DNA from 2 places in the Cytobacillus sp. FSL R7-0680 genome. Region 2 is predicted to be linked to the other one. Evidence: riboswitches for the same ligand, from Rfam matches in the RefSeq annotation. Region 2 holds a riboswitch; the other holds the start of a gene.
The links. Region 2 has a riboswitch for S-adenosylmethionine ahead of MKY26_RS22450 (MetQ/NlpA family ABC transporter substrate-binding protein). Riboswitches for the same ligand answer to the same signal wherever they lie in the genome.

Region 1 (22,195 bases), on a different contig from region 2:
TCATTATTTTACAGAAAAATACGCAACAATGATGGCAAAACCAGTCAAGGGGATTGACGAAAAGGCGCTCCATATCTTGAAAAACTACCATTGGCCAGGCAATATTCGAGAACTTGAAAATGTAATCGAGCGCGCGATGAATATGGTTGATCTCAATTGTTTTATTGAACCGAAGCACTTGTCGACAAATATTAAATTACAAGAAACAGTAATACCTACACGTACATTAGCAGAAGTCATGGAAGAAACAGAAAAACAAACCATTATTCAATGTCTAACAGCAGTTGGTGGCAAGAAAACAGAAGCAGCCAAACGTCTCGGCATTAGCCGTACGACATTGTATGAAAAAATGAACAAATATCATTTGCTAGAAGAGTAAGCAAGGTTTAGAACGGGATTCTACCAAATACTTGTTATAGTGTTTGGTAGGATTTTTTTTGTATGATACCCAAAACGGTACAACTGTAGATGATGATTGTTAATTATCCACACAAAAAGACGGAAAAACTCGAAGGAGTGTGGGCAATTGGAGTTTGCCCACACAAAAGAGTGGAAAATCCAGAAGAAATGCGGGTAATAAATTACGATTTGTCCACACAAAAGAGTAGAAATCCCAAGAGTAGTGTGGATATCAATGTTTATCCACATTATCTGTAACCCCTATTCTCACAAAAACAAAAAAGATAAATGATTCGATATTCCGTAAATCTGTTAAGTAATCCGTACAAGAACTGAGTGGATATTCTTAGAGTGTACGTAAATCCATACAGAATAACCGCAGTGTTTTAAAAGTGACAGTTTTTCTGAACGGTTTTTGCGAAAAAAATGTGCATGAATATAAAAAAGAATAAGAATAGAGGGAATTTTTAAGTTGGCACGTTCATTGCATAGTTTTAACAGACGGTTTATTGTCAGTATGACTCCAAAAGAAATTTTTGGGGAGATGTATATGGAAATGAAAACGTTTTCTACAAGTAAAAGTAAGAGGGAGTTACAAAGGGGGAGAAAAGCAACAATCGGACGACTCTGGGGAGAAGTCAGTTTGACTTGTTAGCGAAAATAAAGGGGGATTTCATTGTTTATTGAGATTTTTGCTATTATACTAGCATTAGGACTTTTAATTTTCTTAGCTTATCGTGGTTATCCAGTTATTATTATTGCCCCAATTGTTACGTTATTAGCTGTTGTCATATCTGGAGGGTTATTATTACCAAGCTACACAGAGACGTATATGTCGAATGCAGCTAATTATATCAAATCATTTTTCCCAATCTTCCTACTAGGTGCGATTTTCGGAAAAGTGATGGAAATGACAGGAGCAGCAGCAGCCATTGCAAGGACAATTGTATCCTCACTAGGGTCAAAACATGCTATTTTAGCTGTTGTACTTGCATGTTCTGCGTTAACATATGGAGGCGTTTCCCTATTTGTCGTCGCATTTGCTGTTTATCCGTTTGCTGCAGCTATCTTCAAAGAAGCTGATATTCCTAAACGTTTAATTCCAGGCGCTATTGCATTAGGAGCATTCACGTATACAATGGACGCACTACCTGGTACGCCACAAATTCAAAATATTATACCAACGAATTATTTTGGAACAGATGCTTATGCTGCCCCTCTTGTAGGTATCATTGGAGCAATTATTATCTTCACTGGCGGGATGATTTGGTTAGAACGTCGTAGAAGGAAAGCGCTTGCGAATGGCGAAGGTTATGGTACAGGGCATAAAAACGAGCCTGAAAAAGTCGACCCGAATACGTTACCAAGTTTTTGGTTAGCAATCTTACCACTCGTTGTCGTGATTGCATTAAACTTTATTTTTAGCCGCACAAGTTGGTCTGCGAAATTCTGGTATGATGCATCACAGCTTTCTGAACAATACAATATTGCTGATCCAAGCACAGTCACTTCAACATGGGCACTCGTTGCAGCATTAACCATCGGAATAATTGTCGCAATGCTCACGAATGTGAGAAAAATAAAAACAGGTTTGGCAGCAGGGTTAACGACAGCTGCTATGGGTTCATTACTAGCAATCTTTAATACTGCTTCTGAAGTTGGCTTCGGTAATGTTGTGAAAACGCTACCGGGTTTTACAGCGATTCAAGACTGGGTATTTAATGCAAGCAATAATCCGTTAGTCTCTGAAGCAATTGCTGTAAACGTACTCTCAGGGGTAACTGGATCTGCCTCAGGTGGGTTATCAATCGCATTAGAGGTAATGGGTGCACAATATTTACAGATGGCACAAACATTAGGTATTTCGCCAGAGTTACTTCATCGTATTGCTTCTATGGCTTCAGGTGGAATGGATACCCTTCCTCATAACGGTGCTGTTATTACATTATTAGCGATTACTGGCTTAACACATAGACAATCATATGGAGATATCTTTGTGTTGACAATATTAAAAACGATTACTGTATTTGCATTAGCTTTTGCTATTTCACTATTTATTTAATTTAATAGTTTATAAGGAAGATGGAAGGAGAGTCATACCATGAGTAAAATAATTACATCTTTAGATGAAGTGTTAGAACAAGTTCAGGACGGTGCTTCTATAGCAGTAGGTGGTTTTGGTTTATGCGGTATTCCAGAGAAACTAATTATAGCCCTGCAAGAAAAAGGAACGAAGGAACTAACGGTATACAGTAATAACTGTGGTGTGGATGACTGGGGATTAGGCTTACTTCTACAAAATAAACAAATCAAAAAAATGGTCGCCTCTTATGTAGGAGAAAATAAAACATTTGAAAAACAATTTTTAAGCGGTGAGCTTGAAGTTGAACTCGTTCCTCAAGGTACATTAGCTGAAAGGTTAAGAGCTGGTGGCGCTGGAATTCCAGGATTTTATACTGCAACTGGTGTAGGCACAGAGGTCGCTAAAGATAAAGAACATAAAGAATTTGATGGAAAAACATATATTTTAGAAAGAGGCATTGTAGCGGATTTCGCTTTTGTAAAAGCATGGAAAGCAGATCCATTTGGCAACTTAGTCTTTAGAAAAACAGCTCGTAATTTTAATCCAACTGTGGCGACAGCAGGAAAAATAACGATTGTTGAAGTAGAAGAGTTAGTTGGTGCGGGAGAATTAGATGCAGATGAGATTCATACACCGGGCGTATATGTTCAACATGTATATGAAGGAAAAGCTTATGAGAAAAGAATAGAGAGACTAACAACGAGAAAAGAAGCTTAAAAGGAGGACATAATCATGAGTGGAAGAGAAAAAATACTCAATAGAGCAGTAAAAGAAATTAAAGATGGTATGTGTGTAAACCTTGGTATTGGCATGCCTACTTTAATTGCAGATCGCATCCCTGAAGAATTTGATGTGATGCTTCAATCCGAAAATGGTTTATTGGGCATTGGTAGCTACCCGAAAGAGTCTGAAGTAGACGCTGATCTTATCAATGCTGGAAAAGAAACAGTGACAGCTAAACGTAATGCTTCGTATTTTGATAGCGCAGAATCCTTCTCTATGATTCGTGGCGGTCATATCGATCTTGCTATCCTTGGTGGTATGGAAGTATCTGAAACAGGTGATTTAGCCAATTGGATGATACCAGGAAAAATGGTTAAAGGTATGGGTGGCGCCATGGACCTTGTTCAAGGAGCAAAACGCATCGTTGTCATCATGGACCATCGTAATAAATATGGTGAATCTAAAGTGAAAAAGAGTTGTGAATTGCCACTAACTGGTGAAGGAGTTGTTCATGTACTTATTACGGACATGGCAGTCTTCGAATTCACTGAAAAGGGCATGGAACTTGTAGAATTACAAGAGGGCGTGACTTTAGAAGAATTAAAAGAGGCAACTGCCGCTTCTTTTATTGTACGTGAATCGGTGAAATAAATTTGTAGCAAAAAGACTGACTTTATTCTTGAGTCAGTCTTTTTGCTATATGTAAGAGGGGTTAGGAAGATAAGTAAAATAAAGTGGGAGTTTGTGAACAAGTCAGGCATCGTTAGGTGAGTTGTTCTTTAAGTAATGAATACACACAAAAGTTGGAAGGAAAAGGCAGGGAAATGCGTATAGTTCAAGTATACGCGCAAAGGTGGTAGGGAGAAGCCAAAGAACTGCGCGCAAATGATGAATACGCGCAAAAGCGAGGAGTAGCCAACAAAGAACTGCGCGCAAATGATGAATACGCGCAAAAGCGAGGAGTAGCCAACAAAGAACTGCGCGCAACCCATGAATACGCGCAAAAGTGAGAAGTGGCAAACAAAGAACTGCACGCAAAACATAAATATGCGCAAAAGCGAGAAGTGGCAAACAAAGAATTGCGCGCAAATGATGAATACGCGCAAAAGCGAGGAGTAACAAACAAAGAACTGCGCGCAAATGATGAATACGCGCAAAAGCGAGGAGTGGCAAACAAAGAATTGCGCGCAACCCATGAATACGCGCAAAAGCGAGGAGTAACAAACAAAGAACTGCGCGCAAATCATAAATACGCGCAAAAGCGAGGAGTAGCCAACAAAGAACTGCGCGCAACCCATAAATACGCGCAAAAGCGAGAAGTGGCAAACAAAGAATTGCGCGCAAATGATGAATACGCGCAAAAGCGAGGAGTGGCAAACAAAGAATTGCGCGCAAATGATGAATACGTGCAAAAGCGAGGAGTAGCCAACAAAGAACTGCGCGCAACCCATATATAAACCCAAACTCACAAAAACGCAGATGGTGTGTTAAATAGTTGTTTGTGTACATCTTCCTATAGTCAATGGCAAGTCTGCCATTTTTGCTTAAAGTCCAAATACCTCTCTCTTTTCCCTTGTAAAATATAAAAAAATATATTATTCTATTCCCAAAAGGAATGAATGTTCATTCCGAATCATATATTGACTAAAGTGAGGAGCGAGTATATGACGGACGCAAAAAAGTCGAAGCGGCAAGATATATTGGATGCCGCGATTGTTTTGTTTGCAGAGAGGGGGTATAACGGGACGACGGTACCAATGATTGCTGATGCTGCAAAGGTTGGGGCAGGAACGATTTATCGTTATTTTGATCATAAAGAGAACTTAGTTAATGTGCTCTTCCAGGAAAAACTAAATGCGTTATTTGAACAATTATTAAAGGATTATCCGACTGATGCAAGTATCCGTGAACAATTTCATCATATCTTTGAGAGTATTCACCACTTTGCGATGGGAGATACACATGCGCTACATTTCATTGATTCTCATTGTAATGAAATGTTTTTAACAGAAGAGAGTCAGGAACTTTTTGATTCGTTTATAGAGTATATCTCCAATGTTGTTAGGGTTGGTCAAGAAAGAGGAGAAATTATTGTTCTACAAACAGAGGCTTTGATAGGTGTTGTTTATGGTGCCATTGTACAAATTTTAAAAATGGTGCGGGCAGGAACGATTGATGGTAGTTCTCCTTTAATGGATAACTTAGAGGAATGTTGTTGGAATGCGATTAAAGCCAACTAGTTAAGCTAGCTTGAAAGTTGATTTCAAGCTGAACATAAATAGGAATGAATATTCATTCCGTGATTTAAAAAAGAGAAAGGAGCCAGAACGTGTCAAAGTTTAAAAATGTAAGAACCCTATTATTTTTCGGGTGGGTTGTCATCTCAATATTAAGTTTCCTTTGGATGCCGAATATGGATGACCTTGTTAGAGAAAAGGGGCAAATAACCATACCAGATAATGCCTTAAGTAGAGAAGCGTCACACATGTTAGAGGAAATGGATGAGAATGCAAATACGTATGATTTTATAGCAGTAATAGGATCAAAAGATGGCAAGAAAATGTCTAATCAGGAGAAAGAGGAATTAGATAAACTTCTTGCAGAATTAAAAGCCAGACAATCAACACTTGGTATCGAAGAGATGACAACGCATTTAGATGGTGAAGAAGCAGCTTCGGTTCTAACAGCTGAAGATTGTTCGACCATACTAGCGCAGATTTCTATTGACCGAGAGCAAGGAGAATTACAGGAAGTCGCTAATTCTCTTAGAAGTGAGCTCATAACAGAAACACTCCAGGTTTCTATTACTGGCAACGAACTTGTCATGGAAGACTTTGTTCAGGCGACGCAGGATGGGATTAAGAAAACCGAGGCAATTGCCGTCGTATTCATCCTACTCGTATTAATTCTTGTTTTCCGTTCACCGATTATACCGTTTATCTCATTATTATCTGTGGGTGTATCCTATATCGTCTCTATGTCTATTATTGCCAACTTAGTAGAATCATTTAATTACCCATTTTCAAATTTTACGCAAGTGTTCTTAGTAGTGATTTTATTTGGAATAGGTACGGACTATAATATTTTACTTTTTACGAGGTTTAAAGAAGAGCTGAGTAAGCAGGAATCCATTTTAGAGGCACTTAAAGTTACCTATCGTACGGCAGGAATTACTGTTTTATATAGTGGTTTAGCGGTGTTTATTGGTTTTATTGTATTAATGTTTGCTCAATTTAGTTTGTATCAAGCTAGTTCGGCAGTAGCTATTGGTGTAGCAGTCCTTGTCGGAGTGTTGTATACATTTAATCCATTTTTCATGTACGTATTAGGGAAGAAAATGTTTTGGCCATCTAAGAAATTTGATGGTCATGCAGACAGTAAATTTTGGGGATTTCTATCAGGACATTCAATAATGCGTCCTTTTCTCTCATTACTTATTGTCCTCCTTATCTCTTTGCCATTTGTATTCAAATACTCGGGAGAATTAAGCTATAACGACCTTCTTGAAGTAGATGATTCTTTTGAATCAAAACAGGGGATCAATCGGATAGAAGACCATTTTCCTTCTGGGTTCTCAGCACCGGCAACATTAGTTATAAAAAATGAGCAATCACTCAATCAACAAGAGTCATTGCAAGCGATAGATGAATTGACAGAGAAAATATTAGCTGTCGATGGCGTATCCAAGGTACAATCTGTAACAAGACCAACTGGAGAAAAAATAGCAGAACTCTATTTAAATGATCAAACAGATCAATTAAACCAAGGGATTGGGGATGCTAACAAAGGGGTAGGATCGATACATGATGGTTTATCTTCTGCTGAAGGAGAATTATCAGCCAATCAAAATAGTAATCAATTAGAAGATGTGCAAACACTCATTGATGGAACAACAAATGCTAAAAACGGAGCGTCGACCTTAGTTGAGGCACTGAATGAATTAACAACTGGAATTCAATCAGGAAGTAGTGGGGCAAGTGAGTTAAATCAAGGGGTTGCAGATGTGAAGGCAAGTGTGGAACAGCTTTCTGGTGCAACTGGCACATTATTGAATGGCTATACAGATCTGCAAACAGGTCTTTCGAATACAGGCAATGTATTTATACAGATGAATACTGCAGTAACAAGCATGACTTTGGCATTTACGCAAATTGAGCAATCTTTAACAAACTATATTGAAGAAAATCCCGAAGCTGCTTCAGATGAACATATGCAATTCGCATTAGGAACAGCAGGGGAGGCGAAGCAACAAGTTGAGGGGTTAAATACGCAATTAGAAGCTGTTCATCCGCAATATGAAAGAGCGATGTCCCAGTTTGAAGAAGCGAATGCAGGACTAGAGCAAGTGGATGCTGGTTTAGAAAAACTGCATAACGGTTTAGTTGCATTAGAGTCAGGTGCAAATGAATTGCAAGCAGGGCTAGCAAATGGTGCAAATGCATCAGACGAAATGGCAACAAAATCGGGTGAATTAGCGTCTGGTTTAGCCCAGATTAATGAGGGACAAACCATGCTCCAAACGGGTTTAAATGATTTAAGTGAGAAAATGGTGGAGTTACAAAAGGGATTAATAGAAAGTACAGATGGATTAAATCAAGTAGGAGAAGGTTTACAGGATGCAAATAAGTATCTTAGCGGGTTAAGTGACTCGAAAGCTTCAGAGAAATTCTTTATTCCAGAGGAAGTGTTAAATGGAGAGGAATTCCAGCAAGCACTTGATATGTATGTATCAGATAATCAAAAAATGACGACGTTGACGATTGTGTTAGAAGAAAATCCTTATACAAATGAAGCCATGAAGGTAATGGAGGAAGTCAATCGTCAAGTGCCGGCAAGCTTGAAGGCAACCATTTTACAAGATGCTGAATATGCAATCGGTGGGCAAACACAGCAAAATCTAGATTTACAAAATATTGCTACAGAAGATTTCGCTCGAACGGCAACAATAATGTTAATTGGCATTGGCGTCGTTCTAATGGTCATTACCCGTTCAGTTATGCAGCCATTATATATTATTGCTGCACTTCTATTAGCCTACTATACTTCATTAGGTATTAGTGAATGGATGAGTCAATCTATTCTTGGCGTGGGTGAACTCGCTTGGAATGTGCCGTTTTTTGGCTTTATTATGATTATCGCTCTTGGGGTCGATTATAGTATCTTTCTTATGATGCGTTTTAATGAAGTGGATGGTAATCCAGTAAATGCGATCTTAACGGCAGCGAAAAATATAGGTGGAGTAGTGATATCGGCTGCTATTATTTTAGGAGGGACCTTTGCTGCATTAATCCCTTCAGGTGTTATTACACTGATTGAAGTGGCGCTAGTTGTGATAATTGGGCTAATCATGCTGAGCTTACTTATGCTACCAATCTTAGTCCCATCATTTTTAGCCATTGGGGAGAAATTAAAGAGAAGAAGAGAAGAGACCTAAAGTTAAGAAGAACAATCTCTTCCCCGGTTTTCTTAAGACCCTTCTATCAGAAATAAGAAAAGAGCCGAACATTCGCTTCGGCTCTTTTGCTTTAATCCTTCTTTAACTTCGCAGCCCAGAAATTCCCTAATGACTGTAATCCTTGTACTAAAATAATCAGTAAAATGACTGTGACATACATCACATCAACTTCATATCTTAAATGTCCATAACGGTAGGCTAAGTCACCAAGTCCTCCGCCGCCAACGAGTCCTGCCATTGCTGTAGCACCAATTAATCCAATTGTTGCAATCGTGAGTCCAAGAACGATTGAAGAGCGAGATTCTCTAACAAGTACATTCCATATAATATGTCTTGTTTTAATTCCCATTGCTTCATAGGCTTCGACTACGCCACGGTCAACCTCAAGTAATGCTGATTCCATTAAGCGCGCAATATATGGAGCAGTATAAATAACAAGTGGGACAATTACGCCTTTTACACCAATCGATGTACCGACAATAAATTTGGTAAACGGTAGAATGAAAAATAATAAGATAATAAAAGGTACGGAACGAATGACGTTAATCACTACGTTGAGCACATTATATACAAATTTATTATCTAGGGCTTTACCTGGTCTAGTCAAAACAAGGAGAATCCCTAATGGTAGCCCGATCAGAATGGAAATAGCGAGAGAGATACCAACCATTTGGAAGGTTTGTATCGTTGATTCCCATAAATCAGCACCCCATGCATCAAGAAATTCGTTGATGGCGTTCATTGAGTGTCACTCCTTCCACATGGACTTGTTTCTCTTGTAAAAATTGTATGGCTTTGTTAATTTCTGCTGTATCGCCTTTAAAATGGACAAGCAACTGTCCGAATGCTTCATCTTTTAATCTTGTAATATTACCAGATAAGATATTAGGGAAAATATCATATTTTTTCGTTACTAATGCAAGTGCAGGATCACCTGATGATTCACCAAAGAAAGATAATGTTGCCACTTGGCCACTTTCACTTAATTCCTCTAATAGATCATCGGGGATATCATGTGAAAATAAGCTATTAACGAATCTTTTTGTTGTACTGTGTTGAGGAGAGGTAAAGATATCCTTCGTTCGTCCCTCTTCAATAATTTCCCCATTTTCCATAACGGCCACACAATCGCAAATCCTTTGGATAACATTCATCTCATGTGTAATAAGGAGAATCGTAATCCCTAATTCTTTATTGATTTTTAATAGCAAATCAAGAATTGCCTCTGTTGTATCTGGATCTAAGGCGCTTGTTGCTTCATCGCTGAGTAATACTTCTGGTTCATGCGATAATGCACGTGCAATAGCAACCCTTTGCTTTTGGCCACCAGATAACTCAGCTGGATAAGCATTTTGTTTTTCACTTAAACCGACAATCTCTAAATATTTATTAACGCGGCTCTTTACTTCTTTCTTATCTAATCCTGTTAGTTTAAGAGGGATAGCAATATTATCATAAACTGTTGCTGTTTTTAATAAGTTAAACCCTTGAAAAATCATGCCGATATGACTTCTTGCTTCACGGAGTTTTCCTGGTGTCAGCGTGGTTAAATCCACCCCATTGACTTTTACAGAACCATTATCAGGTTTTTCAAGTAAGTTCACACAGCGAATTAATGTACTTTTACCAGCGCCGCTGTATCCGATAACCCCGTAGATTTCTCCTTGATTCACTGATAGTGAGACATCCTTTAATGCATGGATGCTTCCTTGTTTTCCTGTAAAGGTTTTGGTTATATTCTTAAGCTCTATCATGATTTGATGCTCCCTCCGTAACGCTCATTTTTAATCATTTTACCAAGAGACGATAACTGATCCGTCAAATTCCTCTTCAACAAACTTTTCAATTTCTTCACTGCGGTAGATATCAGCTAATTTTTCAAGAATTTCATCATCTTTATTCTCCGTACGGACAGCAGCGTGGTTTACGTAAGGTGAATCCTTAGGCTCGATAAAGATAGCGTCTTTAGAAGGGACAAAACCGGCTTCAATTGCAAAGTTCGTGTTAATAGCTGCAGCGTCAAGCTCTTCTAGCTGACGAGCGATTTGAGCAGAGTCAAGTTCAATAAATTCATAGTTACCATTGTTTTTTTCAATATCACGAACTGTTGAATTAATACCTGTTTCAGGATCTAATTCGATTAATCCCGCTTTTTCAAATAGTAATAGAGCTCGGCCACTATTTGTTGGGTCACTCGGAAGACCGATTTTTGCGCCATCTTTTAATTCAGCTACATCTTTTACATTGAGTGCATAGATGCCCATCGGGAATGAAACGGTATCAAAAGATTTAACTAAATCTAAATTTCTATCTTCTTTAAATGCATTAAAATAAGGCTCTGTTTGAAAAATGTTTAAGTCAATCTCTTTTTCAGCTAATGCGACATTTGGCATCACATAATCAGTAAATACTTGTGATTTAATGTTGATATTTTCTTCTTTAGCTAATTCAATTACTTTTTCTAAGATTTGCTCATGTGGACCTGCAGTGACACCAATGACTAATTCTTCATCGTCATATAATCCTTCTGTAGAGTTGTTGGCTTCATCACTACCACATGCAGCTAAGCCTGTTAAAGATAATAAGACTGTTCCAGTTAGTAACCATTTTTTCATGATGTTTGAACTCCTTTTTGTTCATTTTGTTTTTCTAATAATCGAAGTGCTTGTAAAACAGAATGTTCACTTATCTCGTTTTTCATAAAGTGAATAGATTCAGTTGGGCGTATCGCCTTTTTTACAATTGTCTTCATTAATTGCTCATCATTCACATCAATAGTTAGACTAGAGAGACTACTTGGCAATTGCCAGCTCTCATAAAACGGGAGAAGGTAATCAACTTCCGTCCATTTTTCTTCAATGGCCAATTGACCAAGAATCCCGTAAGCGACTAATTCCCCATGAAGAAAATCTTGGGCTGCATCCGCTACGGTTAGTCCATTATGAAACGAATGGGCACCAGCGATTCGTCCTGCTTTTTCGCCGAATCCACCGACCATACCCCCAGTCATGATAATCGTTTCAATCACACGGATAAGTGCTTTTGAGGTTTCGTTTTTGGCTACTGATTGTAGTGCGGCTTCACCATCATTAAGCAATGTATCTCGGCAAATTTTAGCTGAAAATTGCGAAATTTGTTTAGGTACAGGAAGTGTTTCTTCAGGGTAAAAACTTTCAATTAGAGCTTCAGCTTCATAAAACTTGGCTAATGTATCCCCAATTCCTGCTTTTAAATAAGTAATAGGCGCTTTAGCAATAATTTCAGGTTCAACCAATACGAGGGTTGTCGCAATAGGGAACTCTGTATAATGAGTAAAGCTGCCTTCTTCATTATAAAAAACACTTAATGGTGTCCATGCGGCACAGGTAGCTGCGATTGTTGGTATAAGAATGGATTGAACAGATGCTTCAATCGCAACTGCTTTTGTTATATCTAATGCTGTCCCACCACCAATACCTATTACGCCATTAGCACCATCATTTGTTATTATTTCTTGGATGTCATGGACCTTTTTTAAGGTAGTGTGACCATCTATATAATGAAGGTGAACGTTGTTATCTATTACTTCCTTGGGCAAGTAGGGTTGCACGGCTTGCCAAGCTTTTTTACCGGTTATTATATGGTATTTGGAAACAGAAATATCTTTAAGTAGGTCGGGGAGTTCTGTTAGAATGCCTGAACCTAATAAATAATGTCCTGGAGCCCCTTTTACGATTGTTACAGTCATTTCCTCTCCTCGTTTCTCTTTTGATGTGATGATAAAAACAAAAATGCCTCTCATCATGAGAGGCATAAATATACTAGAATAGTAGTAAACCTCTCTCATATATCAAAATACCAAAAAGTATTTTGCAGGATTTAGCACCTGTTCATATGGGTATATGAATGGTTGCCGGGCGTCGCAGGGCCAGTCCCTCAGCCGCTCTTTATAAGAGAAAATGCTTTATTAAATTATATTCATAATATTATCTATTACATGAAAAGTCAATAACATAATTGAAATTAATCATTAAACTAGTGATGGTGTTCTACTTGTGGGGTGTTTTCTTCAATCGGATGAATTGAGTTCTTCGCTTCTTGATGAATTCCCGATGCACAGATAATGGCGATGCTTAATAAGAATGTTAGATAGAAGGGCACAGGTCGATTTTTCAATGCTTCCTTTAATGAATGTTTTTTGTGCATGAGAAGCATCATGGCAAAAATACTAATTAAATAAATCAGATCCATGCTAATGATCATAAATGTAACTTCACTGGGTACCAACATAATGCCTAGCATTGCCCCCATCATACTTCCCATGAGACTTGACGCTTGAGCTTCAACGAGTCCGTTTGTTTTAAACGGTAGTCCTATAAAAATGGCAATGACAGCGCTAATGAGAATTGATAATACAGTTGCTTTAGCCATTTCTGGTAACCACACAGATATAATCAAACCGATTGTTAAGCTACTCGTCATACCAACCACCATGGGAATACATTTAGAATATTTTGTAGCTATTTCTTTCTTTTTTCTAACGGCACTAATAAAGAAAAAGAAACTGTAGCCGACAACTAGAAAAAGACTGAACAAAGCAAGCATATTCAAATTACCCTCCTTTGGATGCTCATAAAATATCTCGATGCCTCCTTTCATATATATTTTGTATCGTAGTGATTATGTCAGTGCAATGATAAGAAACTTTTTATACTGTTCATTCGTAAATGAATAAAGCAATATTTTCAAACTAAGAAAAGTGGTAGTCTTGGTTTATAAGTTTTCATTCAGAACAGTTTTATAAAAAAAGGAGTTTTTATATGGGGGAAGAAATAAAGATTAGACCGATACATATAAATGATGCAAGAGATATTCATGATATGCATAGGCAAGATTCTATTATTCAACAAACAATGGCCTTATCATCGGGGAGATTAAAAGATATTGAAGATTATATTGAAGGACTTACAAAAGAAGACGATGTATTTGTTGCAGAATGTAACGGTCATGTTCGAGGGATAGCTTCCTTAGAAGAGAGAAGTGGAAAGTTAAGATATAGCGGAATGTGTCCATCTCTATTAATGAAGAAGTACAAGGAAGAGGGATTGGCAAGACGCTTCTTGAGCGAATAGTAAAGCTTGCCGATGAAGAGTTAGGACTCATCAGATTAGAGTTAGATGTATGTGCAGATAATATAAGGGCGATTGCATTATATGAAATGTTTAACGAGGCTTTGTCTAGCTCCGGACGCCATCGGCTCGAGGTCATAAGCCAATCCGTCAAAAAGGTTAAAAAACAACCTTTCTGCCGGCTCGTCTTATGCTTGTCACCGATAAGCGGGCGCCCTGCGCTTTTCTAATTTATAGATGTCATTATTATGGGAAGAATTAAAGAGAACCTTTAAATAGAAACGATTTAATGTTAAAATTTCACTTCCTGCACGTTAATTAAATCATAACTAAAGGAGAACAGCTGCTTTGAATCACTTAATAATGGAACAACTAAAAACCTATTTTAAAGGAATCAACCCAGATGATTTAGTTATGGAGCAGATGGAATTTGAAGAAAATGTGTATGATATCCTGTTGGAAGATTGGGGAGAGTCAATTGGCTCGGTTCGTATGGATGAATTAGGTGTGGCAGAGTTTTTCATTTATACGGATGAACTAGATGAAATTCCAGGGGAAATGAGTAAGTTTGATATGATCATGCAAGCAGAGCAGTTTATAGAAAGGTTCTATGATTCGACTTTCAGGCATGGGTTATATTTGTCAGCATACATTGACTTAGGTGAATATCATATGATTTTATATAATCGCAAAGATGAGCGGTTGAATAAGGAACTCCCTCATTCTGGAATTAGTTTTACAATGCTTAGTAATGGGGTATTAAGTGCAGTCGAAAGAGAAAGCATGGATTTTGAACTTGTCTATCCCAAAACACTGATTACGAATGAAGAAGCGAAGCGGATTTATTTAAATCATTTAAGGATTCTACCTGTTATTGCAAAGTATGATAATGACATATTTGTCAATGGTGATGATGAGTATCACTATGTTTATCAGTTGGAGGATTTTATTCTTGGTGTACACACAAATGGGGGAATACTTACCTCGGATTCGTTTGGTGTTGGCAAAACGCTGATGACATCCTTACCCGATTTGGCTGAATTTATAGATATTTATACATTGGCGGGAATGACGGAAGACCATATGCTTGTAGCTGAAGCAAAAACGAAAAGTGGTAGACTAGAGGTATGGAGTAAGTTACCTAAAAAATCTTTACGGGTGAGTGAGGAAGATTTATTAGATGATGAATTAGATATCCCTGGTGCGATAAAATTTGTATTCAATGCGGATGGAAGACTGCTTAAATTAATGGGCTTAGATGATTCTGAAACGTTTGTTTCTGGACATGTTAATTCGAAAGTGGCGCTTTTAACTGCTACATCAGTGTTACAAGCAGTTTGTGATAACCCTCATGATTATTTTAAACTGCAACAATTAGACGATAATGTAATAAGTCAAAAACCCGCAAACGGCATATACGATTTTACGTTTATTCGACAAGAAAGGGGCGTTCAAGTAGCTGATGCTTTGGTTCATATTCAAATAGACGATACAGGCTTGGTGAAATATGTAGATGTAGATAGTGAGGTACTCCAAGACTTCTCAAAGGTATCATTTGTCGCAAGCCTTACATTTAAAGCGGCAACAGAAATGATTAAGGAAAAGCTTTTTATGGAATTAAGCTGGGGAAAGAATATAGAGAAGCATCAATACACATTAACTTATTTACCGACCTATCCACTTACTACTGGCCATATTAAAATGATTGATATGAATACAGGGGAACCGTGGGTTATTGACACGAGTTGTATGGATCAATATTAAAACGAATACTGCCTTTTATGCTGAATAATGTATAAAGGCATTTTTTAATTAAGTGGCTAATACAAAGATACAAGGCTAAAGGTCTTGAAAATCGAGTTTAATATATTTTTAATTGGGTAAAAGGTGTAAGGGATTTGTCGAACGGTTGTGTATTCTGTCAGACAAAGAATAATAAATAAAATTTGTCTTAAACTATAACAAAGGTTTTTAGAGGCAGATTAAAGTGAAGTAGAAAAGATTTTTGGGAAAGGAACAATCTATGAAGAGAGTATCGAATGTTTTTTGGATAACTGTAGTAATTGTATTTATTTTTGTCGCTTTAGGTGTAGCGATTCCTAGTGTGTTCGAAAGGATAACAGCTAATTTACAAGATTTATTAACAAATGGTTTTGGATGGTATTACCTTATTTTGGTAACTATCATTGTCGTATTTTGTCTATTTCTCATTTTTAGTCCTATTGGCTCGATTAAATTAGGGAAACAGGATTCTAAACCGGAATTCTCTACTATCTCTTGGTTTGCGATGTTGTTTAGTGCTGGTATGGGCATCGGGCTTGTATTCTGGGGAGCGGCAGAACCGGTATCTCATTATGTCACACCTCCACTGGCGAACGGAGAGACAGATGAAGCGTTTAGAGAATCTTTACGATATACTTTCTTTCATTGGGGCATACATGCATGGGCTATATATGGACTTGTCGCTTTAGTATTAGCCTATTTTCAATTTAGAAAAGATGAACCGGGTTTAATCTCAGCCACATTAAAGCCTCTTTTTGGAAAAGCGATGGACGGTTTTTGGGGTACACTAATTGATGTATTGGCTGTATTTGCAACAGTTGTAGGGGTAGCAACGACCTTAGGGTTTGGTGCAGCACAAATTAATGGAGGATTAACGTATTTATTCGGGATCCCTGACAGTTTTATAGTACAAGTAATCATCGTTGCGATTGTCACAGTATTATTTATGCTTTCAGCGTGGTCAGGCTTGAGTAAAGGCATTCAATATTTAAGTAATGTAAATATGGTTTTAGCAGTAATATTGGTACTGCTTGTCTTTGTTTTAGGTCCAACAGTACTTATTTTAAATATGTTCACAGATACGATAGGTGGTTACATACAAAATATAATGCGAATGAGTTTTAGTATTTCACCACTGAATGAGGACCATCGATCATGGATAAATGATTGGACTATATTTTACTGGGCATGGTGGATTTCATGGTCTCCATTTGTCGGAATTTTTATCGCTCGTGTTTCAAAAGGTAGAACAATAAGAGAGTTTATCTCAGGTGTACTATTAGCTCCAGCGTTAGTTAGTCTTTTCTGGTTTGCGGTATTTGGTACATCAGCCGTGGACGTTCAAAGAAGTGGAGCGGTTGATTTAAGTCAATTTCCAACGGAACAAGTACTATTTGGTGTTTTCAGTGAGTTTCCAGGGTCTATGGTGATTTCGATTATTGCTATTCTATTGGTAGCCATTTTTTTCATTACTTCAGCAGATTCGGCCACATTTGTGCTAGGTATGCAAACAACTTATGGCTCTTTAAATCCTCATAATTCTGTTAAGCTGACTTGGGGAGTGGCACAATCATTAGTAGCCTTAATTTTGTTATATAGTGGGGGCTTACAAGGTTTACAAAATGCATTGATTATTTCCGCTTTCCCTTTCTCATTTATAATGATATTAATGATGATTTCAATTTATCGGTCATTAATGCAAGAAAAGAAAGAATTGGGTTTATATATTAAACCGAAGAAAAGAAAAAAAGAGCAATAAATAAAAGAAGCGCGGGGCTTTTATTCGCGCTTCTTTTTAGTTACAGTAAAGTATCATTCTTTATTTTACTTTTCTTAAAACCATCATACGAAGCATAAACAGCTGAAATGATTGTAATCGCAATAGATACCCCAATAATTGTGTCAAGAATTGAGCTTATACTTGTTGTTGTTGTGTTAAAGAGCTGACTAAGTTCATTGATTAAATTACTGTGAAAGAGATTTGGTTGCAGAATAATTAATAGGAACAAAATTGTATACAAGAGTTGATAGATAGTGTTAATGGTTGCTAAAGATTTGGTCCACTGCCTCTTTACCCATTTATATACCGTTAATGTGAGCTCGCATAAAAGAACAATCAAAACAAGTGGCCAGAATGAGAGAAGAAGCTCTTGGTTGAAAATCGGCGTCAGTAGGGTTAACCCTGTTTCTTGATTATTTTGTGTATAGATACCGACTCTATCAAGTGCGATGAAGTAAATGGTACCCCATATTGCTGTCCAAAGGAACGCAGCAAAAATATCGATCTTCGTGATTCCTTTTTTCTTGGGAATAACAGTGATATTTTTCAAATCATCTGGTGTCCATTTTTCTCCTGTACCGGCGATTTCATAAGGCGCGACGCCAGTTCGTTCCATAATGATGAAGACAATAGCGACCCAGAATACGACTTGGATAGCTGTAGATATAACCGTCCAAATCCCTTTGCCAAAGGCAGTAAATATATAAGTCCAATCTTGATCGCTGTTTAGGTAAGTAATTACTCCTTCAAAAAAGATAAAAGCAACAGCAAACCCAATGGCAAGTTGTAAAATCATCTTCATAGTGGTCATGAATAAGTCATAATAATCAGGACCGATTAAATAGGAGGGCGCATCGCGATAATTCTTCGCGATTTCTGCAGGATCTCCTAAGTCCTCCAATACAGCTTTAACATCTTCGAGCGAATAATTCTCTGGTAGCGCATCTAAGATGGATGATTTTAGCTCTAAAGCAATGTCATTCCGTTGTTTTTCTGGTAGACGCTTTGTAACCTCATGGATATAAACATCAATCCATTCCATTGTTATTTCCCCCCTCTAATAATAAATTCATTTCAGTAGACATTTTTGCCCACTCCTCCTTTAATACTGCGAATATTTTCTTCCCATATTCACTAAGCTGATAATATTTTCTTGGTCTGCTTTCGGTTGTGTCCCAACTACTAGTGACAAGTTCTTGTTTTTCCAGTCGTCTAAGTAGAGGGTATAAAGTACTTTGTTCTATTTCGATGCCTGATTGTTCTAAGTTTTGTACTAAAGAGTAGCCATATTGTGGTTCGTCTAACTGACTTAAAACCGCTAATGTAAGTGTTCCACGTTTTAGCTCTGTTGTAAGGGAATGTAATAAGTCTTTCAATTGTAATCACCTCGTTAATAACAATAGTGTATATCATACAGTATTATGAAATCAATAATAATGTGCATAATATTTTTCGACAGCATTTCTTAACATAAATCTCCAAGGTAGAATAGCTGAAAATGAGAAAGAATAAGAATGCAGAGGACAAGATACATTCGACATTATTTTCAACCATCAGGTTTGTTAACGTGTGGAACGGTTATTTACATAAAGTAATATCTTTTTACTAATGGTAACAAGCGGTGTTATGGTATGATAAACACTAGATTATAAGGAGGGACAGATAAATGGAAGGCGCTTTTTCATTCCTTGATTCTGAGAACACCTGGATACAGCTAGGGATATCAATAGGAATCGTAATACTTTTTTTAATTTTTCGCGGTATTTTTGCAAAATATTTGTTTCAACTATTAATGAAGGTGAGTAATAAGGCAAACTCTCAGCTTTTATCTCATATCTTTCTTTCTTTTGAAAAACCGGTGAAATGGATTTTCATCATTGTCGGTCTATATATCGCAATGGACTTTTTCCCATATTTAGAACAACATAATAGGATATTTGTTGCACTTATAAAATCCGCATTTATCACTATGATTGCTTGGGGATTATATAATGTAGCATCAGCTTCATCAGCAGTCTTTATAAAAATGCGTGATAAGTATAAGTTAGAGGTGGATGATATTCTCATTCCATTTTTATCACGTATGTTAAGAATAGTGATTATGGTTATTGCTGCAAGTATTATCTTGCAAGAGTTTGGATACCATATCAGTGGTCTTGTAGCAGGGCTTGGTATCGGTGGTGCTGCAATTGCTTTTGCAGCGAAGGATGCAATCGGTAACTTATTCGGAGGTTTCGTCATCATAACCGAGAAACCTTTTACAATCGGTGATTGGATTATGACGCCGAGTGTTGAAGGGACCGTAGAAGATATTTCCTTCAGAAGTACAAAAGTCCGGACATTCGCACAGGCGATTGTTACATTACCAAATGGGACAATTGCGAATGAACCCATTACGAATTGGAGCCGAATGGGAAAAAGACAAATTACCTTTAATTTATCGATCTCACATGAGACACCAAGACATAAGCTACAACGTATTGTTGATAGAATTCATTCAACTTTAGTAAATAATGATGATATCCATCCAGAAACCATCTTTGTTACTTTTGATGAAATTAAAGATAATTCATATGACTTATTTTTGTATTTCTTTACGAACACAACCAATTGGGGAGAATTCCTTAAAATTAAAGAGAATATTAACTTTCAAATCATTGATATTCTAGAGCAAGAAGGTGTCATCATTGCGCTAGAAAGCACTCGCGTATATGTTGATTCCGACAAGCTCCTTGCAGATCAGAAGGAAAATAAAGATCAATTAATGTTAGGGAAAGATTCTTAAAAACGAAATCGCTTCTTGTTTAGAAAAGAAGCGATTTCTCTTTTGGTAAAATAATTGAATATTCTACATAATGAAGGGTGAGATAGATGCAAAAATTATTATTAACCGGTTTTGAACCTTTTTTAGATTTTCCAATTAATCCAACCGCAGAAGTTGTGGAAGCATTAGATGGCAAAAAAATTGGGAATTATCATGTGCAAACGGCCTTGCTCCCCGTCTCGTTTAAACATGTAAAACAAACACTTATAACAAAAATGGAAGAAATGAATCCAGATGCCGTGATACTTATGGGGCTAGCAGCTGGTAGAGATAAAATAACGCCCGAGCGGATAGCGATTAATGTAAATGATGGACCTGTTGATAATAACGGAGTTCAACCAGTGGATGAGCCTATTCACATGGATGGCGAAGATGGTTACTTCTCTACGCTACCTAATAGGCAAATGATCGAAAGGCTTCATCATCATGGTTTCCCTGCAAAAATTTCTAATACAGCAGGAGCTTATTTATGTAACCATGTGATGTATCAAGTACTGTATTATATAAAAAAACATAACATTAATATCCCAGCAGGGTTTATTCATATTCCTGCGTCTCATCGATTAGCATTGACCAATAGTAAACTGCCTAGTTGGAGTCAAGAGGATTTAACAAGGGCGATCGAAATATGTATAGAAACGTTAGAGTAGTTAGGGGAATCTAATGTGATTTTAGGTTGAATTAGCATTTAAAGCAACAAATCCGAATAGCGTTAGAGTCTGAAGAGGCCTGGCAAGTGAAAGATATATCTTATATTGGGAGAGGAGTATTAAACGCTGTTTATCTAATTGAAGACCGTTCAAAAGGAAAGTTTGCAGTAAGAACTCCTTGGCTGTTATATTCTCAGTGTATAAAAACTGCCACAGAACATCATCTGTGGCAGTACAAACATAAATTAATTTTTGTATTCTATCCGTTATTAGCAGATTTAGATTTTTGCTTATCTCCTTGTTTATCTTTCTCTAATAAAACAATTAATCCTGGTAAAAGTACACCTCTTATAAGGAATGTATCTAATAGAATTCCAACGGCTACAATAAATCCGAATACAAATAGTAACTCGATAGGTTGTGTCATTAGAACAGCGAATGTTGCGGCTAGAATCAAGCCGGCTGAAGAAATGACTCCACCTGTATGAGAAACAGCTAATTGAACAGCTTCTTTGACACTATGGTGCTTTCTTTCTTCTTGAAAGCGAGAAACGAGCATAATATTATAATCGATTCCAAGTGCGACAAGAAATACAAAGGCATATAAAGGAACGCGGTTACTTACAGCATCGATTCCGAAAAATATCTCTGTTAAAAATGTTCCTAATCCTAATGCTGCTAAGAATGATATGAGAATAGTTCCCATCATATAGATTGGCATTTTGATCGATTTTGTCAAAGCAATAAGGAGCAAGAAGATGAGGACCGTTTCAAGGGTAACAATCAAAAGGATATCATTATTGTTCACTTTACGATCATCTAATGATGACGCTGTTTCCCCTGAAAAATAAATGTCACCATCTATATTACTGTTATCTAATAACTCTTCTTTCTCATTTACTATTTTTTCTAGTTCATTAATACTTTCAATCGCATAAGGACTGTCATTGAAAGTCAAGCTCAGTTGAAGAACTTGATTGTTTTCAGCTGTCCCAGAAGGTCTAACTTCATTTACTTCTGACCTTGATGAAAGTTGTTCGACAATAGAAGAAATTTGTTCTTCAGATAATGCTTGTGATGATTCAACTAAAACAGTTGTTGGTGCAAGATCGCCGCTAGAGAAGTTTTCTTCTAATACTTCATAACCGACACGAGATGGCATATCTTCAGGGAAAGATTTTATCGTATCAAATTCATAGTCTAAGTTTGAAATATTTAATGCAGAAACGACCAAGATAACCCCGACAGATACAACTGATACAATCGGTTTTTTGACAACGAATTGACCTACCTTACTCCAGAAAGAACTTCCTTTCACTGAATGGTCTCCCACTTGCGGTACTTTTGGCCAAAATGCTTTTCTGCCAAATAACGCAAATAACGCAGGGATG
Region 2 (9,548 bases):
ACTTGGATTACTTTGCTCATCTACTCCATTTTAGGTGCTGTAGGTATGGCTTTATCTAAGGAATCGAAAATCCGCAGAAAAGCAATTGAGAAAACAAGCGTTGATTATATGATCCAACGTATTAATGACAGCAAAATAGCAACTGAACAAATGAAAAAAAGATATATCATAATAATTAATGAGAAGCCTGTTATGGCGCTTGCACAATTCATGGAATTTCTGCGTGAAGAACAGCGCCGTTCCTCGTTTTAGATTGATTCCTTTAGGGAGGGGAGTATAATGCCAAAAATCACTTTTTATAATTTATCAATTGAAAAACGCGAAAAGCTTATCAATGCTGTAAAGCAAGAGTTTTCTCGTGTTCCACTATCGCAAGCATCTATTAGTAATATTGTAAAATCTGCCCGTATTCCAAGGGGGAGTTTTTATCAATATTTTGAAGATAAGGAAGATGCTTTTTTTTACTTGCTAGAAGAGAGAGTAAAAAGGAATCAAAGTGAAGTTTACTTTTTATTGAATAAGCACAATGGGGATATTTTTGAAATGATGATTGCTTTTTTCGAAAAGGTGATTACTGAACAAGATGAGAATCGGAACTTTCTCAAAAATTTATTTTTAAATATGACATATGAAGTGGAACATGAATTTGGTCGAAGTTTCAATGGATATGAAACGAATCAGCAGTTTATCCAATTCGAATCAAAGGTAAATAAAGAAATATTGCATATCTCAAATCAGGAAGAGTTTAAGTATTTAATGAAGATACTTACATCTGTTTTACTAAGGAGTATTATCGAAACATTTTCTAAGGATCAATCAAAGGAAGAAGCACTAAGAAATTTTAAGTTAGAAATCACTCTCTTAAAACGGGGCCTTAAGAAATAATCATGAAATGAGAAGTAGTTGGAATGAAAAATTTATTCTTTCGTTTCAACTCTTTTTTTGCTGAATTGCTATTGAATGATCGCATCTATGTGATTTTTTCACAAAATTCCAAAAATATACATAGTGGTGCTATAATAAGAATAGCAATAGTCAATTTAGCCATTATTCCCCGTAGAAGGGGGGTGTTGCTTTGTCAGTTTTTGAGGCATTGGTGTTTGCTTGTACATTTACAAGTTTAATAATGGCTGTGCTACAATTCAAAAACGATGATAAAAAATAATCCACCTCATGTATAGGTGGATGGTGTCAATTGTTCATTGGCTAATGCTATTGCGAGATCGGACGGTGTTGCCGCACCACCGATCTTTTCTAATATATGCCTTTATCTAGTCCTATTATACAATAGAATGATTTTTTGGAACAAGCTTTGAGTAAAAACTTACGTTTGTTTATTTTATGAACAATACCATTCTTGCCTTTGCCTTTTTCTTAACCTCATTTCCTGTTACAATTATAGATAAAATACGTTTAAGGAAATTTCCTTCCTTTTAGTGGGTATTGAACATGAAAATTAGATTATTCTCAAGAAAAGATAGTACACAAATCCAATCTGTTGCTAGGGAGAGTTGGCGTTACGCATATGAAGGCTTAATTCCCGAGCGAACACAGGTTGATTTTTTATTATCTGTATATACTGAAGACGCTTTAATGAGAAGTTTATCTACTTCGGTTTTATTGGTTGCTGAAGAAGAAGGAGAAGTTATTGGTTTCGTTCATTTTTCATTAATAAATATTAAGAAAGAAATAGAATTAGGTGCTTTATATATATTGCCGAGTTTTCACCGCCGAGGTATTGGTACAGCCCTACTAAAAGCGATGTTTGAATATTTTTATGATGTCAATAAAATTACGGTTTCTGTTGTGATGCGAAATGATTCTGCTTTGGATTTTTATCATTCAAAAGGATTTAAACAAGTAGGAAAAATGAATGATTCCATTTTCGGATTTAGTATTCCAACCATTGTAATGGAATGGAGAAGTAACACAAGTCCAAATGTGTAGGGGGAAGTTATGTATACCGTATTCTCAACTTTTGATGTAAATGAAAGTAAAGCAGATGAAGTGATTGAAATATATAAGAATCGTTCACGTTTAGTCGATAAAGCAGATGGGTTCGTCGACTTTATGTTGCTTCAGAATGATAAACGTAAAGGAGAATTGACAGTACAATTAATTTTTGAAACAAAGGAAGATTATTTACGCTGGGTAAGAAGTAAAGATTTTCAACGAATTCATGATCTTGAAAAGAAGTATCCAGATAAAGAATTAGCAGCAGTCATTCCAAAAGTGTCGCAATATAAGGTTGTGGTAAAGTGAGTAAATATGAAATAATCGCAGAAGAAGTAACAAAAAGGATATTTCGAGAAGACCCTACATTAATTGAACGATATGGTGAACGTGGGAGAAATCAAACATTTATTGATAATATGCATCACTTAGATTATTTAAAGACGGCAATGGAATTAAATACGTCAAAGATTTTCACTGACTATGCCCTTTGGTTAAGAGGTATCTTAATTAAATATGGTATGACGACGCAAACCTTGATTGATAATTTTCTTTTTTTAGAAGAGGAATTAGAGAAATGTACGGTGGTAGAAAGTGAAATTAGTTCTGCATATATTGGTTTGTTAGGAGAGGCTGTGTCTATTTTAAGAGATGTTCAAGGAGGCGAGGCACAGTGACGAGAGGAGAAGATCTAGCAGAAATCCTTTTATCTGGAGCTGTTGCTGATGCTTGGGAATATATTGAGCGATTCGATTATTTGACTAATGTAGAAATTTATCAAGATATTATTACACCAGCTATGGTTAATATTGGTCTTAAATGGGAAAATTTTGAGATAACAGTTGCAGATGAACATTTGGCATCTGGAGTTTGCGATTTCATTCTTTCAAGATTAGCTGCAAAGCACAAGTTTAAACCTGTTAAGGATGCACCGACCGCCATGTTTCTTTGTTTATCAGGAGAGCAGCATTATTTGGGATTAAAGATGGTAGCCAGTATATTTGCAGAGAATGGATGGAGAACCAAGTTTTTAGGAGCAAATTTACCTGTACAATATGCATTGCAGGCTGCGAAGGATTGGAAACCAGATGTAATTGGCTTATCAGTTTCGATTGCTACCCATTTACCGGCACTTACGGAATATATGGAAGCTTTTTCTTATTTACCAAAGAAACCTAGGATTTTATTAGGTGGAAGATTGACAAATTTATATGATTTAGCTTCTTTTACCGCTATTAAGCCGGAAATTATTTCAAACTTATATGCTGTAGATAAATGGATCACTGCTTTTAATACGGAGGGGAGGAAAAATGCGATTAATTGATCTACATTTGCCGATACCGTATATACTAGCTAATAAGAATGGTGAAATCATTAGCTATACATCTAAAGCGGATGAAGTCTTTGATTTATCAGAAGGTACGATTAAAAGTATAGTTGATGAAGGGAGTATCTCTAAGTTTGAAAGGGTAGCTGCCATACCAGAAAAGAGTATGAGATTTGAAGCTAATTTAAAAACAAGAAGTATACCGATAGCACTATTTGATATTCATATCAGTTGGGATTTTCAAGGTAATGCGTCCATGCAATTTTTATTCAAAGATGATGATAATGAACCATTAATGGAGAAATTACAGGCCCTACAAAACAGATTAGCAAAGACAGATTTTGAGCTTTATGAGCAGAAGGAAACATTAGAAAAAACATTGCAAAGGTTGGATGAATTATCAGGTCCTTTTATCTCTTTAACAAAAGAGATCTGTTATATTCCTTTGTTTGGCGATATGACGGGCGATAAATTTACAACGATTATGGAGCAAACGCTTGCCCGTCTGTCAGATCATGATTACAGGTGGATACTGATTGATTTAACAGCGGTTGCTAAAGTATATAAAGAGGGAACGAGCGGCTTAGAGCTTTTAATCAAGAGCATTCTTCTAATGACAGGAGGAGAAGTGAGACTCATTGGTATAAATCCGAGTCTAACAAAAGCACTTCAGCCTTATCAATTAAGAAATGTTGTTCATACGGAACAATCGTTACAAAGTTTTCTTCAATCAGTGATAAATGATCATGCTATATGAACATTTATTAAACTGAGAGCCTACTTGGATAATGTATATGTTTGCACATGTGTTTATAGGTTGGCTTTGTTAAAAGAAAAAGGTTGTCGGATAAAGATACGTTCCGAAAAAACTAAGTAAAGACATATGTAACAATGAAGATGATACCTTGTAACGGGAATGCGAATTTAAAAGGAAGAGAATATGAAGCTTGAGTTCGTTCATAAAAGCCTCCAAGTTACACAACCTAGCCCATAGGAACATAAGTTATACATGTTTCTATGGGCTAGGTTTGTGGCTGCCATACCTCTTATATTAAAATAATTTGAGTTGACCAATTCTTTCTACTGCCTCAATTAATCGTTCTTCATCGACAAGTAATCCAACCCGAACATAACCTTCTCCAAAGGTCCCAAAGCCTTTTCCTGCGGCAACAGCTACATCAGCTTTTTCCAGTAAGTAGTCAGCAAATTCTTCACTATTGTATCCTTCAGGCACTGGCATCCAAGCAAAAAACGATCCTGAAGGAGACTTGCCGTGCCAGCCAACCTTTTCACAAGCGTTCATGAATGCATTTCTACGTCTCTCATATCGAGCAACAAGTTCGTCTACACTTGTTTGATCCCCATTTAATGCATAGGCTGCAGCTTTTTGAATCGCAGGGAATAAGCTTACATACATATGGTCTTGAAGAAGGTTGATGGCTTCAATGATTTGTTCATTTCCAACTGCAAATCCAATTCTCCACCCAGCCATATTATATGTTTTTGATAATGTATACATTTCAATACCAACGTCTTTCGCTCCGGCTGTGGCTAAGAAACTTTCAGGTTTCTTTCCATCAAAGCCGATAGCACCATAAGCAAAATCATGCAAGATGGTAATGTTGTTTTCCTTAGCAAAAGCAACAGTTTCTTCAAAAAATGTGGAATCAGCTGTCGCGCCTGTTGGATTATTAGGATAATTCAAAAATAGTAGGCGGGCATCCTTTTTTTGTTTTTCTGTAAATTGCGAGTAATCAGGTAGAAACTGATTTGCTTCTTTTAAAGGAAAGGTTTCGTATTTTACATTTGCCAAAACCGCACCAGATTCATAATCAGGGTAACCTGGATCTGGTAAGAGCATTAAATCTCCCTCATTGAGTAGGCATAATGGAATTTCTACTAAACCTGCTTTTGCGCCAAAAAGGATAGCTACTTCTTTTTCAGGCTCAATTTCTACCCCATATTCACGCGCATAAAAGGAAGCGGCGGCCTTCTTTAATTCATTAATTCCTCTAAAAGGAGAATATTTATGTGTCATTGGGTCTTCTGCAGCTTGCTGAAGTGATTGTACAATATGTGCAGGTGTTGGCTGGTCGGGATTGCCTTGTCCTAGGTTAATAACATCTCTGCCTTCAAGTTTTGCAGCAGCAACTTTTTGAACAAGGGAAGCAAAAAATTGTTGAGGTAATTGCTTCAAACGATGCGATAATTCCATTTTAATCCACCTTCATTCATTTAATCTATATACGAACGCATTTTATAACCAAAAAGACAAATTGTCCAGTTAATTTTATATAAAAGGAAATATTCGATTTCCTTTTTTGTTTTAAAAGAATAAAGGAAAGGTAGTTGGATCACTAAACCCATTTTCTTGGGAGATTGGATGTAGCATTATTTCGAACATTGACAAAAATAAAAGAGAGTAGTAATATCATATCATAAAAATTAAATGAAAAGCTTATCCAGAGAGACTGAGGGACTAGGCCCTATGACGTCCGGCAACCCCCAATATTGGGAAGGTGCCAATTCCTGCAGAATGATATCCATTCATTCTGAAAGATAAGGCGGAATAAAACCAATGCCTCTTTCAGATGATGAATAGTGGCTTTTTTTATTGGTTAAAATTCTGGTTACAGCTATGGGGAGGAAACATAATGAGAAAGTGGCTAATTGTTTTATTCATTGCAACTGTTTGTTTACTAACAGCATGTGGCGGAGGTTCAGACACGAGTGGAGAAAAGGTGGATGAAACGAAAGAATTAAAAATTGGTGCTACTGCCGGTCCTTATAGTGATATGTTGAAAAAAGCTATTGTACCTGGTCTAGAGGAAAAAGGATATAAAGTAACTGTCGTAGAGTTTAGCGATTATATCCAACCTAACAAAGCTTTAAATGAAGATGATATACAAGCTAACCTTTTCCAACATACAATTTACTTGGAGAATTTCGAGAAAGAAAATAACATGGACTTAGCACCATTAATTATTGTACCAACAGCCCCAATGGGGATTTACTCGAATGTGTTTAATTCAATTGATGAGATTAAAGACGGTGCAACCATTGCTATTCCAAATGACCCAACGAATGCAGCACGCGCTTTAAATACGTTAAATGACGAAGGTCTAATTACGATTGATGAAAACGCCGATCCACTAACAGTATCTGAAAAAGATGTGAAGGAGAATAAAAAGAATTTAGTTTTTCAACCGATTGAAGCAGGACAATTACCAAGATCTCTTGAGGGGGTGGATCTTGCTGCAGTTCCTGGTAACTTTGCGTTGGCAGCCGATATGGACTTATTAAGTGCATTAGCACTAGAAAATATGCTTGATGATTATCGCAACGTGGTTGCAGTTAAAGCAGACTTTGAAGATAAACAATATGCGAAAGACTTAAAAGAAGTGGTTGAGTCTGCAGAATTTGAAAAAATTATCGACGAAGAGTTTCAAGGATTTGGAAAGCCAGCGTGGATGGAATAACGAAGTAATAATAAGCAAGAAACCGGACAAAATTATATGGATTTGTCCGGTTTCTAATAATAGTTGTAGAATACTGTTAAACTTATCTGTGCATAATTTGTATTTTGGTCATTCCTGTACTTATGGATTGTCGAACAACTTTTTCATCCTGGTCATTGACGTTTTTCAACCATTTGTGAAATATTGGTTGTAAGCCGTAAAAGGAAGTGACTCTTCTATACATTTCATCTTTATTGAATTTTGTTTGATAAGATGCGAGAGCTTCTTTGGTGAATTGATCTCCGAAATCCCAATATAGCCCTGCAAAGTCAAACGCCGGGTCCCCTATTTGCGTATCTGTAAAGTCTATAATTCCTGATATTTCCTTTTTGCTTGGATGATAAAGGATATTGGCACTTGTTAGATCACCATGAATCACCACTTTTGCTTCTTTAAATTTTGACACCGCTAAAAACATTTTATCAATTTCTTCTTTTTCTGCGTCTTTTAAGAACGGAAATATTTTTTTAATCAGGGCTTGATGTAATTGCGCCCAATAATTTTCACTATGTAGTTCTTCTATGTTACATTTCTTTGCTTCATCTATATCCAGACGATGTAATTCTGTAAGAAATGTTCCTAGCCGCTTGGCTTCATATAAAGGAGGAGTAATCAATGAATGAGATAATGCTTGTCCTTTAATGAAGTGGTAAAAAACACCAATCATTTGTCCGTCTTTATTATAAAATGGAAGATAATTTGGTATTTCAATAATGGAAGAAAGATATGAGAGCTGGTGAAGTAGCTTTATTTCCTTTTTTATTTTCACTAATACTTGTTTTGTTTTTGGTATTCGGATGACATATGTTTGATTGACAATATAAATATGATGATCCCAACCAGAATGATTGCTTTCAATCTGTATTTCCTGAAGATGCGGGAGATGGTTTTTAATTAATTCCTTCATGGAACAGTCTCCTTTTTTATTATTTTGTATAAATCGTTTTTTTGAGGGGGAAAATAGGCGAGACATCTTATAAAAGGGGAGTGAAAGCAATGGAAAAAAAGTATGATAATCAAGTGGATGAGAAAATTATTGCTGCTCAAAATGAAGCTCAACAATACAATCAAATGGATACAGAATTAGAACAGTCAGAAGAAGTACAAGCAGCAATGGAGAAAAGTTATGAGTATGAAGTGACGAATCAACAACCGACATATGAACCGAATAAACCATTTTAATTAGAAAGAAGAGACTTCCATTACGTGGAGTCTCTTCTTTCATTATAGCATACCTTATTTTACATTGATGCTGTTTGATGTGTCTGTTTACTCCCATTATGTTCGGTTCGTCCATAAACTAAAAAGTAAAGAATAATTGAAGCAATCGACACTATCCCCATGTAAATGTATAACATACTGTAGCCAGTTATAGGAATCAGTAAACCTAATAAATAGGGTCCAAAACCTAAACCACCATCGAGAAAGATAAAGAAGGTGGAAGTAGCTAGCCCCATGCGATGGGGTGGCGTTAATTTGACCGCAATCGCTTGTGTACAAGACTGCATATTACCAAAGCCTAAGCCAATCAAAGCCCCCGCCACTAATAACATAACACCATTTGATGAATTACTAAGTAAGAATAGACCTACTCCAAATAAAATGAACGCTGGATACATCACGTAATTTGCCCCTTTGCTGTCCATTAATTTACCAGTGAAAGGACGGGATAGTAAGACAGCGATGGCATAGACAAAGAAGAAAAAGCTAGCAGCATTTACTAAGTCCTTTTCAATTGCATAAAAGTTAATAAAAGACAAGACGCTTGAATAACAAAATGCGACTGTTAATGTGACGAGTGCAATTGGAAGTGCCTTTGGTTCAATAAAGCTAGATAATTGAAAACCAGATGATTGAAATTGAGCTTTTTGATCTTCAGTTAACTCTTTCACATTCACAGTTAACCCGATAAGTAGGCCAATAATACCAAGAATCAAACAAAAAATGAAAATCGTATGAAAAGTTGTGTATTGACTCATTAACATACCGATAAAAGGTCCTATTGCTGTCGCTAAAGTATTACTCATACTAAAATAGCCGATTCCTTCACCTTTCCTTGTTTGCGGTATAACTGAAGCGACAATTGTACCACTTGCTGTACTTGCCATCCCTAATGTTAAACCGTGGATAAAGCGGGTAATAAGTAAGAAATTGACATCAATTTCAATAAAATAAAGACTTGTTGATAAACTAAATAATAGTAAGCCAATGATTAAAGTCTTCTTCCGTCCAATACGATCAATATATTTACCGATAAACAATCTTCCTACCAATGTTCCTATAATAAATATGCCAGTAACTAAGCCAGCTTGGCTGGCGGTCGCATGATGTGCTTCAACGGCATACACCGCAATCGTAACCATTAATAAATAAAACACTAATGTTAGAAAAAAGTTTACGGAAGAAACGGTGATAAAGTCCTTGGTCCATAATTTTTCTTTTGTTGAACTCATATTCTTTTCTTCCTCCTTACAAATTGCTTTTAATACTATCAAAAATACGAATACATTCTTCTTGTTCCTCAGGTGTGATTCCCTCTAATATTTCCATTTCGAACTGATCAATCGGAATGCGGATTTTTTTGTATATGCGTTCACCTTCGTTCGTTATTTTCATTTTCTTTTCACGTTTATCCATGCTTGGGATTTTTTCTACATATCCATATTCCTCAAGCTGATTTATGGTCCTCGTAACTGTTGGCTTTTCGACACCTTGATATGCAGCAATCTCTACTAAAGTTGTTGGACCAA

Region 1: linked by a shared signal. The riboswitch ahead of MKY26_RS13720 (iron-containing alcohol dehydrogenase family protein) and the one ahead of MKY26_RS22450 (MetQ/NlpA family ABC transporter substrate-binding protein) in region 2 are both predicted to bind S-adenosylmethionine.

Annotation. Positions count from the first base shown of each region.
Region 1 is NZ_JBBPAO010000001.1:2,726,775-2,748,969, reverse strand. Features, by position in the region: gene MKY26_RS13770 (sigma-54 interaction domain-containing protein) at 1-379, shown strand, start outside; gene MKY26_RS13765 (GntP family permease) at 1,076-2,461, shown strand; gene MKY26_RS13760 (CoA transferase subunit A) at 2,501-3,199, shown strand; gene MKY26_RS13755 (3-oxoacid CoA-transferase subunit B) at 3,215-3,856, shown strand; gene MKY26_RS13750 (hypothetical protein) at 4,219-4,662, shown strand; gene MKY26_RS13745 (TetR/AcrR family transcriptional regulator) at 4,870-5,445, shown strand; gene MKY26_RS13740 (MMPL family transporter) at 5,535-8,639, shown strand; gene MKY26_RS13735 (methionine ABC transporter permease) at 8,731-9,402, opposite strand; gene MKY26_RS13730 (methionine ABC transporter ATP-binding protein) at 9,377-10,414, opposite strand; gene MKY26_RS13725 (MetQ/NlpA family ABC transporter substrate-binding protein) at 10,454-11,275, opposite strand; gene MKY26_RS13720 (iron-containing alcohol dehydrogenase family protein) at 11,272-12,387, opposite strand; SAM riboswitch class I at 12,480-12,595, opposite strand; gene MKY26_RS13715 (hypothetical protein) at 12,675-13,250, opposite strand; gene MKY26_RS13710 (hypothetical protein) at 13,460-13,771, shown strand; gene MKY26_RS23395 (GNAT family N-acetyltransferase) at 13,705-13,998, shown strand; gene MKY26_RS13705 (hypothetical protein) at 14,117-15,532, shown strand; gene MKY26_RS13700 (glycine betaine uptake BCCT transporter) at 15,792-17,309, shown strand; gene MKY26_RS13695 (HAAS signaling domain-containing protein) at 17,350-18,372, opposite strand; gene MKY26_RS13690 (PadR family transcriptional regulator) at 18,359-18,706, opposite strand; gene MKY26_RS13685 (mechanosensitive ion channel family protein) at 18,997-20,115, shown strand; gene MKY26_RS13680 (pyroglutamyl-peptidase I) at 20,202-20,804, shown strand; gene MKY26_RS13675 (MMPL family transporter) at 21,064-22,195, opposite strand, start outside.
Region 2 is NZ_JBBPAO010000002.1:68,827-78,374, reverse strand. Features, by position in the region: gene MKY26_RS22490 (DUF5392 family protein) at 1-252, shown strand, start outside; gene MKY26_RS22485 (TetR/AcrR family transcriptional regulator) at 280-885, shown strand; gene MKY26_RS22480 (GNAT family N-acetyltransferase) at 1,450-1,947, shown strand; gene MKY26_RS22475 (antibiotic biosynthesis monooxygenase family protein) at 1,957-2,262, shown strand; gene MKY26_RS22470 (hypothetical protein) at 2,259-2,630, shown strand; gene MKY26_RS22465 (cobalamin B12-binding domain-containing protein) at 2,627-3,277, shown strand; gene MKY26_RS22460 (STAS domain-containing protein) at 3,264-4,037, shown strand; gene MKY26_RS22455 (pyridoxal phosphate-dependent aminotransferase) at 4,332-5,495, opposite strand; SAM riboswitch class I at 5,736-5,846, shown strand; gene MKY26_RS22450 (MetQ/NlpA family ABC transporter substrate-binding protein) at 5,935-6,759, shown strand; gene MKY26_RS22445 (aminoglycoside phosphotransferase family protein) at 6,842-7,705, opposite strand; gene MKY26_RS22440 (hypothetical protein) at 7,795-7,980, shown strand; gene MKY26_RS22435 (MFS transporter) at 8,040-9,251, opposite strand; gene MKY26_RS22430 (MarR family winged helix-turn-helix transcriptional regulator) at 9,268-9,548, opposite strand, start outside.